2 linked regions of the Bremerella sp. P1 genome follow. Each later gene encodes a partner of the first gene's protein in a complex. Links are inferred from orthologs where the notes say so. Each region holds a gene or a part of one and is shown in the gene's direction. Other genes may lie near its edges.

Region 1 (4,643 bases):
CCTGGAGTGCAGAAGATGCCCGTTCGTCACTGGGTCAAGCTAACGAAGGATCACCTCGTATTCAGTGCCGGGCACTTTATCACCTTCGGCGGCAATATCTGCGAGCGCATTCACGGGCACAACTACCGCGTCGAGGTCGAACTGCATGGTCCGCTCGACGAGAACCACTACGTCGTCGACTTCATCGCGCTGCGGGACTCGCTACAAGAGATCGTCACCGGGCTCGATCATCGAATGCTACTGCCGACCAAGCATCCCGCGATCCACGTCGCAAGTGACGGCAAGGAAGTCACCGCCTCGTTTGAAGACCGCCGGTGGGTCTTCCCGCAAGAGGAATGCATCCTGCTGGACATCCCTAACACGACCACCGAGCTACTCGCCCAGTGGATCGGCGAGCAACTTCTGATCGCTCTTCAGGAGAAGCTGCAGTGGAAACCCGAAGTTCTCCGCGTCGGTGTTGACGAAAATTACGGTCAGTGGGGTTATTGCGAATTTTCGTAGGCTCAAGCGACCGTAAAACCATTACGACCCATCTCAGTTGACCCTCGTCAGCGTCCCGAGCGTCCATCAATCTGGTCCGATGGGGACCTCGCACCCTTAAAACGGGGAAAACCGTTTGTAAGGTAAGAATTTTGGTTTGACCGACCAAGTCGGCGCTCTATTTTTGGGAGTCTTCCGAGCCAGGAAGCCTTCACGCTTGGCGTTGAAGTCGCAGCCACGAAAGACATCAAGGTCGCTTCAACGTCGTCACCTCGAAAACGGTGCTCCCATGCAGGTCGAATACATCAACCCCTTTATTAAATCCACGCTTGTCACCTTCGACACGATGCTGGGCTGTACCATCAAACGTGACAAGCTGTGCATGGCCGACCAGGTCAATGACAAGTACGAGATCAGCGGTGTGATCGGGCTTTCCGGTCGTGCCCAAGGCTCGGTCGTTGTGAGCCTTTCGCGAGAAGTCGCGATCCAAGGTGCCGCCGCCATGCTGATGATGGACGCCAATGAGTTCGACGACCTGAACGAAGACGTCATCGACGCCGTCGGCGAAATCGCCAACATGGTCGCCGGATCGGCCAAAGCCGAACTGGAAGAGCTGAACCTGTCGATCAGCCTGCCAAACGTCGTCCTGGGTCACCCTCCCGACATTCGCTTCCCTTCGCAGGTGAAGCCAATCGCCGTGACGTTTGATTGTCCTTGGGGACCGATGGCCCTGAAGGTTGGCTTCACGCCTGTGCACGCGATGATCTAAATCGATCGCTCCAATTCAAAACGTTCCTTCGCCTGAGCGAGGGAACTTACTGGCGGCCAGAACCTGAGTTCTTGTCGCCATTCGCATTTCTTGCTCAACCAAATTAAAATTCTGCCATGACGCAGAATGCCCCTGAAAAGAACGCCACCCAAGAAGATACCAAAAAAGTCCGTTGGTACTATTTCTCATCGAAGAATGAGCCCTGGTGGTCGGAGGCGATCGGAGATTTCGCTTCCGGTTATGATGACTCTGGCTGCGGATGCGGTTGTCTCCTCGTCTTCCTCTCGTTTACGTTGCCGTTTCTAATTCTGGTGACTGGCCAAGATGGCAAATTCAAGCTCCAGTTCGGCGATCTGACGGGGATGCTCGTCCTGCTGATCTCGGTAACCGTATTCCGAGTGAATCTCGGCCCAGACCCAACCTGGGCGAACGGCCTGGGCGTTCCGCTTTTGATGGGCGTGGTCGCCGGCATCGTGATGGCCGCAGTCCGCCAACGGCCGGTCTGGCTATTCGCCGGTCCGATCTCCGTTCCGTTCATGATTCTTGTTCTAGACGTCATCACATAGATGTTTTCCTAAACGGAATGCCAACACCGGACCGCTAGCACCGCCTGCCCGTCCATATTTCGCTAATCGTCAAAGTCGAACATGTCGATAAATGAGGATGACCAGTTGTTTACCCTGGGCCATTCCATTTAGCTCTCTCCCAGTTGGGCGAGAGGAAAACGCTTTCCGCAGCCATGAACAAACGCGATCCTAGCCAGCACTTCTCGAATCCTTCGCTCCGCAGGGCAGCGATTATTTTGATGTCGTTGCCGGAGGAAGAAGCAGCCCAGCTGATGGGCAAGCTCTCGCCGAAGCAGGTCGAAGCGGTTTGTATCGAAATTGCTCAGCTCGATAACCTGGACGGTAAGGAACAGGAACAGGTCATTCTGGCCTTCGCAGAACAAAACCCCAACCAACTGGGCGGTGGCGGCGGCGGGATTGGCCTGGCCAAGTCGCTGGTATCAAAAGCCCTGGGAAAGAATGCCGGCGAAACGCTCGATAACGTGCGTCAGTCGGTCGAGTCGGTCCCGTTTGGCTTTCTGCGAAAGGTCGATAGCCAGAACTTACTGACGTTTATCGTCGACGAGCATCCCCAGACCATCGCGTTGATTCTTTCGCATTTGCCGGCATCGTACGGGGCCGAGCTGATCGCAGGCCTGCCTGCGGAACGCCAATTGTCCGTGATTCGCCGTATCGCCAACATGGGTCAGACGAACCCCGAGGTGATCCGCGAGGTCGAACGAGGGCTGGAAGACCGAATGGCCAGCGTGATGAGCCAATCGTTCGAGAACGCCGGCGGTGTCCCCAGCGTGGCCGAAATCCTCAACGTGACCGATCGCAGCACCGGCAAGGCTTTGCTGGAGAATCTCTCGCAGGAAGACCCGGACCTGGTCGAAGAAATCCGCCGCTTAATGTTCGTCTTCGACGACATCCAGAAGCTGATGGACAAAGACATCCAGGCCGTGCTCAAGAATGTCGAGACCTCGCAGTGGGCGATGGCCCTCAAGGGTGCCAGCCAAGACCTCCGCGACAAAGTGGTCGGCAACATGTCCAAACGAGCCGGCGAAATGCTGCTGGAAGAAATGGACTTCCTGGGCTCGGTCAAGCTCTCCGAAGTGGAAGCCGTACAGCAGCAGATCGTGGACATCGTCCGCCGCCTGGAAGATGCCGGAGAAATCCAGCTGACCGCCAGCGACGAAGAAGAGATGATGATCCAGTAGGCTGGCTACTTCGCCTGCTCATTCTTTTGATATTCATCCCACCAGGATTGGGCTTTCGCTTTGCAGTCGGCGGCGCTGCCGTCGTAGGTGGGATAGGCTATGGAAGACTTGCGTTGGTAGATTTTGTGTTTGGTGATCGATTCGAAGATTTGCTGACAGCAATCACCATAGCGAAGCAGGTACTGTCCGTCCGAAGAGTAACTTCGCCAATGCCCTTTGCAGCGAGTCGGTCGTATATCCTCCATGTGCTGAATGAGAACAGGAATCGCCTCCATACCCAGCTCTCGAATCTTCTTCGCGGGATTGGGGGCATCATCTTCTCTCAGTCCATCAATAAACACATCACACATGCCGGGATCCGACCATTGCCCAGCGTTGTGATCACGCAGCTTATACATCCAGTAAGCAAGTTGTTCTTCTGTAGTAAACTTGGCTCGCTCTTCGGGTGTTGGCTCGCCCCATTGTCCATCCTCGGTCAGCAGTTGTTGATACCCTTCGACCATTAATTCCGCTTCCTCTTGGAAACTGTGGTCCGGCATTGCCAAAAGTCTTTGCCACTTTGTTAACAGCTCACCCCGCGGATCTCCATAGTGTCCACTAGATACGGCGGAATTCCGCAGACCGGAGGCCCGTTTCTCGGTGACGAACCGATAAACATCTTTCAGCGTACCGGGACCACCAACCTGGCGGTCCATCAGCTCGTCATGAACTTCTTTCGCATGCGCATAAAGATCGGCTGCGTGTTGCTCGCGTCCATGCTTTTGGGCAAGGTAAGCATACCGGACAGCATTTATAACATGCCGTTCCAATTGGCCGCGGTGGACCAGCATCGGCATGAGAATATTCTCCGGCAAGTCTTCCTCCTTCGGAGCACCTTCCTTAAGAAACATGTCACTTTGTTCGTCGAAATTTAGCAGCTTCATTCCCCATAGCACGGTAAAGTCCTCGTCGCGCGTATCATCAAACGAAACCCAACCACCCATTTGCTCAGGCAGCCGGCGTCGTACTTCCATTGGTTCCGGCTTGCGAAGGATGTGAGTATTGCCGCCGACGTCCAAGATCAGGACTTGCCTCTCGCGGTCATCCAACAACCAGCCGCGAATCTCGCGTGTCCAATTCGCGGGCCCAGTCTCCGCTTCGACCCACGGCTTCTCCCAAAATTCCGACAAGCCTACGGGATAAAACACTTTCCCAAAACGCTCGTAGTCCTTCGCGTCTTTCTCGGCAGCGGAAAGCATGAAATGCGTAAAGACGGCGTGAACCAACAAGACCACACCGAACAATAAACAGCGATGGAGAGTAAGTCGCATAGCGTATCAACCCAAGAAAAGTGATTCCAAGTTCCCCCCTCTTTATAGGAACGAACCGCGCTGGTTACGACCAATTTGCCCGTCGATACCCCAGCAACTTCCCACTTCAGGCCCCATCGGACCAATTCGCCAATGCTTAGCTACCAAAAAAAATTTCTAAATCGGTCGTGACACGGATCTTGGGATTTCGTATTTACTCCCCCGTCGCTGGTGAACACCGGTGACGAGGTCACAGGAACGGACATCGGAAGTCTTTTGTCACGTGGTAGTTTGCGGGAACTGCCTGCCCCCCTCCTGGGCTGAAGCTCATGCTTGTCAA
Region 2 (4,753 bases), 2.5 Mb from region 1 along the record:
AGCCTAGTCGACTCCCCGAGCAAGGTTCTGCGCAAACCGTTTCACAGCCATTGGTTACCTCTTCACAGCGTCTCCCTCCGCACGAACCTTTCGCATTGACCCGATGTCCCATTCTGGGGATAATCCGAAATTGGACGAATTGTTTCTCAAGGTTTGAATAATGGCGATTGCTGACGATCTCGACTTAGCCACCTATTGCAAAGAAACGGCTGAAAAAGCCCAGGCCGCGTCGCGTATCCTGGGAACCGTATCGGGTCAGACGAAGAATGACTGGCTGCGTGCTTCCGCGGCTGCTCTGCGTAGCAGTTTCGAGAGCATTGCCGAGGCCAACGAAAAAGACATTGCGAACGCACCGCAGTACGGCCTGACCGACGCCCAGATCGATCGTCTCCGCCTGACCAAAGATCGGGTTGAAGGGATTGCCGCGGCCCTGGAAGAGATCGCCATGTTCCCCGATCCAATCGGGGCGACCATCGAGTCTTCCGTTCGCCCCAACGGTTTGGCGATTCAAAAGATTCGCGTACCTCTGGGAGTCGTCTTCTTCATCTACGAATCACGACCGAACGTCACCGCCGATGCCGCCGCCATTTGCGTGAAGAGCGGCAACGCCGTGATCCTGCGTGGTGGCAAGGAAGCGATGCATTCCTCGCAGGCCATCGTCAGCATCCTGCAACAGCAAGCGGCTGAGTTCGGCATTCCGGCCGACGCGTTGCAATTGGTTTCGACCACCGACCGCGCTGCGGTTGGCCATTTCCTGAAACTGAACGAATACATCGATGTTGCCATTCCCCGCGGAGGCGAAGGCCTTATTCGCCGCGTTAGCGAGGAAGCCACCATGCCAGTCATCAAGCACTTTGCCGGTAACTGTCATGTGTACATCGATCAAGCCGCCAACTTGGACATGGCCGTCCAGATCACGGTGAACAGCAAGTGTCATCGCTATGGTGTCTGCAACGCGGCGGAATCATTGGTTGTGCACAAGGCAGTCGCCGAGAAGTTCTTACCGCAAATCGCAGAAGCATTCTCGGCCGAAGGGGTTGAGATGCGGGGGGATTCGGTAACTTGCTCCATCGTACCGACCGCCAAAGAGGCGACCGAAGAAGACTTCGGTGCCGAGTACCTCGGCCCAGTCATTTCGGTGAAGGTCGTCGATAACATCGACGAAGCGATTGCCCACATCAACAAGTACAGCTCGAAACACACCGAATCAATCGTCACCGAGAACCTGGCTGCCAGCCGAAAGTTCTCGGCCCAGATCGACAGCTCGGCTGTGATGGTCAACGCGAGCACTCGCTTCAACGACGGCGGCGAATTCGGACTGGGAGCCGAGATCGGCATCAGCACTGATAAGTTCCACGCCCGTGGCCCTTGTGGGATCGAGGCGCTCACCAGCTACAAATACATCGTCATGGGAGAAGGTCACGTTCGGAAGTAATCGAACGTTGACTCCTTTTCGTGAATCAAGGGAGTGATTCATGTCAGACAACGTACTGAGTCAGGCAGAAGTCGAAAGCCTTCTCAACGCGATGGAAACCACCGCGGAGCCGGCTAAAGGTCCCGCCGCGCCCGTCGCGGATGCTGGGCCGCCATCGCGCACGATGCGTGGCAAGGACAAAGTCACGCCGTACGACTTCAAACGCCCCGAACGTGTCGGTAAGGACCAGATGCGGGCCTTGCAGTCGATGCACGAAGGCTTCAGCCGAAACTTCGGTGCTGCTCTCTCCGCACTCTTGCGTTCGATCGTGGAAGTCAAGCTGACCAGTGTCGATCAGCTAACCTACAGCGAATTCGTTTTTAGTTTGGAAAACCCCAGTTGCTTCAACCTCTTGGTTGCCGAGCCGCTGGAAGGGAACCTGATCCTCGACATCAACCCATCCATTCTGTATCCGATCATCGATCGTTTGCTCGGGGGCGGTAAAGAAAGTACGCCTGCTTCGCGACGACCTCTTACCGAAATTGAACTTACCCTGGTCTCACGCATCTCGGACCTGTTTCTGATCGAGCTGAAGGATGCCTGGGACAACGTGCTTCCGTTGGACCTCCGCGTCGTTCGCGTCGAGAGCAATCCCCAGCTGGTTCAAATTGTGCCGCCGAATGAAGTCGTGGTGCTGGTCAGCTTCGAGCTGGCCATCGGCGATGTCCGCGGTATGATCAACTTGTGTATCCCGTTCAACTCCATTGAACGCATCAGCAATAAGCTGACAGCCAACACGTGGTTCGCCTACGGCAGCAGTGAGGCCACGCCAGAATCGAAGGCCGCCCTGGGCGTACACCTCGATAAGGCCCAAGTGGAACTCGACGTGATCCTGGCCGAAACCAAGATCTCGATGGAAGAACTGCTCGACCTGCGGGTCGGGGACGTGATAACGACCGAGAAAGACGCGCGTACGCCCTTGCGAGTCAATGTGAACGGAACCCCCACTTTTCAAGCATTCGCTGGGGCATTCAAAGGTCGGAAAGCGATTCAAATCGAACGTAGCTACGAACGCAAACCGCCTGGCACGTAGTCCTAGGGACTCACTCGCAAGATCAGGCTCAGGATCTCGACCGCGGTCGCCCCTTTCGATCCTGGCTCGCAATTCTTTTCTTTCGCCAGACTCAGGAAGTGGCGAGCGCACTCCTGACGCAGTGCCTGGAGCTGTTGATCAGGCTGAGCGCACCACGTTGCATTGAGCCGCTCGAGCGCGGTCACATCGCCATCCAAAGCACGCTCGACCAGTTCGAACAGCTCGGCCCGATCGGTGTTCTCTTCCGGGACTACCAGTGGCGTGGAAGCGGCTGGGGCAGTAGCCGCCTCCTTGTTCCGTTTTTTGCCGGACATCGCCACTCGTAATCGGTTACCCACGGCGGAAAGATCTTCCAACCGCGTTGTCAGGGGAACTTCGCTGATCATTCGAGCCGCTTCGTCAGGCTCGCGATGGCAGAGCGCTACTTGAAGCCATGTGGCCCAAGGATGACGCGACGCCTCTGGCGTTCGAGCCGGTGAATCAAAGTGAAATACATGGAAGCCTTCCTGACGGGCAGCTTTCTTTTGCTCTTGTACATCATTGGCCAGGCCAACCAAGCGGAAGTCTCGGCGTTGTGAATAGCGTAGCCGTGTCGAGAACGTAAAGTGGGGTCGAATGGAGACCGGCAGCAGGTTGAAAAAGACGCTCAAGAAGCGATCGTTATAGCCTCCAGTAAAGAGCAGCTTCTTCGACGTCATCGCATAGTGCGTCCAAGCCACCAGCGATTGTTGCTGGACGGGCGAATCGAAGAATCGAATCAACCCCGCATCGACAGGACCTCCTGACGGCAACATCTTCATCGTAGGAAGATCGGTAGGAAGCGTCGCGCCCGGTCGCAAATCGTGAATCGACAGTGCCGCCGACAGGACGCGAAATGGATCGTTATTGAACCTCTTGAACGAAGCAGCGTCGAGCACAAAGCAGTGCGTATAAACTTGTCGGCCACCTCTTCCGCTGTACTCAGCCGCGCCGAGCACCGTCCTCGATACGCAGAACTTGTGATCCCCCAGCGGATGAAAATTGAGACTTACGTCCGTCGGATCGTCCACGATCATCGAATCGTGTGCCGGTCCCCACACCGCCAGCTGACGGGCATCGTCGCTACTGATACCGGGGCTCCACGCGACCAATTGATAGCCATCTTTGGACGACGTACGTGCCGACGTAAAGATGGCCTGTTCAACGGCAACGGTTCCGGAAAGATTCGATTGAGAAGGAGCGACTTGAAGATTACTGGAAGAGTGCGGAGCCATAGGTTGCGACCAACTATACTTTGCGTACGAGCCATTCAAACGGTTCTACAATGCCGCGCGGCTCAATCCGCAGCGGTACGGCGGATGTTCCTTCACCCAGTTCTTCGCGGAAGCCAACCGAGCCGGCGACACCTGAAGCGAAGAAACCATAGTTAGTAAAACGCTGTTGAACCTGTTGCCACAGATTCGGCGTTTTCTCACGGGCATACAACTCGGGATTATCGAAGCATGGTTCACAGCGATCTGCTTTGGAAAACACGATCGCCACCGGCCGCGTCGTTTTGCCACGCGTCTTGCGGCTATCTTGCTCACTGAGATAGGTGATCAGCTTCATCAGGAAGTAGTTCTGTTCGGCCCCGCCGCGTTCAATTCGATCGGTATCGGCGAGCAGAATGACACCTGAGCACTTTTCCAGGAAGGAATGAATGGCCGGATAGGCATTGGGATGGTCGATCTCTTCCAAGATCGCTTCCCCAGCCATATCCGGCATGATCAGCTCCATCGGGTTCTTCTTGGAATTGATCTTGGCCTGGCAGTGAACCCAGTTCCAACGATCGGGTTCGTTGGGGGTTTTCTCTGGGAAACGGCAATTCGACAACGCCATCATCGTGCGTTGTTGTAGCGTGATGGAGAATGCCCCACGGGCCAGCACTTGGACGCGGCTGTTTTGCCGAGTCAGCATGTCCAGCAGCATCCCCAGGTACACGGTCTTACCGGCCGCCGCGGTGCCCAAGACGGCAACCATCTGCGGACGAACCCCTTGGGTGCGTGCCTGATGCGACAAAGCGAGCGGCGCGGCGCAATGGCGGCAAAGTTCCGTGTTGTAGTTGTTATCGCTACCGCAGATGTAACATGCCAACGGCACAGCGCATTCCGCGAGTCGATACGAATCCATGGCTACGAGGACACGCTTGGTCATTGGGCCACCTCAGCAAGTTCTTGAGTTTCGACCTGGGCCGGGTGTTCCTCGGCTTGCATCGACTGGTCAGGGAT

Evidence for each region.
Region 2: the proteins of fliG (region 1) and fliM are in contact, whole or in part, in a crystal structure (PDB 4QRM), measured with the Thermotoga maritima proteins. The link is inferred for Bremerella sp. P1 from one-to-one orthologs. Residues at the interface, in WP_004082903.1 of Thermotoga maritima: Phe122, Ser125, Glu126, His127, Pro128, Gln129, Thr130, Val133, Glu157, Arg161, Leu164, Leu165, Arg167, Ser169, Glu171, Val172, Glu175, Ile176, Asn179, Lys182; in WP_004081085.1 of Thermotoga maritima: Tyr124, Leu127, Asp128, Ile130, Met131, Gly132, Gly133, Pro134, Glu136, Pro139, Arg141, Thr144, Glu145, Ile146, Glu147, Ser149, Ile150, Lys153.

What each region holds. Positions count from the first base shown.
Region 1 is NZ_CP118164.1:6,849,390-6,854,032, forward strand. What follows is about bases 1,174-4,001. They hold fliG (flagellar motor switch protein FliG), read left to right. Parts: upstream 1,174-1,988; coding sequence 1,989-3,014; downstream 3,015-4,001. Other genes in these bases: PSR63_RS27715 (chemotaxis protein CheX), read left to right, coding at 1,174-1,249; PSR63_RS27720 (hypothetical protein), read left to right, coding at 1,366-1,815; PSR63_RS27730 (hypothetical protein), read right to left, coding at 3,020-4,001. Outside these bases: PSR63_RS27710 (6-pyruvoyl trahydropterin synthase family protein), read left to right, coding at 16-501; more of PSR63_RS27715, read left to right, coding at 638-1,173; more of PSR63_RS27730, read right to left, coding at 4,002-4,324. UniProt on the Bacillus subtilis protein: One of the proteins that forms a switch complex that is proposed to be located at the base of the basal body.
Region 2 is NZ_CP118164.1:4,302,893-4,307,645, reverse strand. The notes cover bases 554-3,491. They hold fliM (flagellar motor switch protein FliM), read left to right. Parts: upstream 554-1,475; coding sequence 1,476-2,507; downstream 2,508-3,491. Other genes in these bases: PSR63_RS18095 (GAP1-N2 domain-containing protein), read right to left, coding at 2,510-3,491; PSR63_RS18105 (glutamate-5-semialdehyde dehydrogenase), read left to right, coding at 554-1,435. Also shown: folP (dihydropteroate synthase), read left to right, coding at 1-7; more of PSR63_RS18105, read left to right, coding at 161-553; more of PSR63_RS18095, read right to left, coding at 3,492-3,760; PSR63_RS18090 (TRAFAC clade GTPase domain-containing protein), read right to left, coding at 3,774-4,679; PSR63_RS18085 (formylglycine-generating enzyme family protein), read right to left, coding at 4,676-4,753. UniProt on the Bacillus subtilis protein: One of the proteins that forms a switch complex that is proposed to be located at the base of the basal body.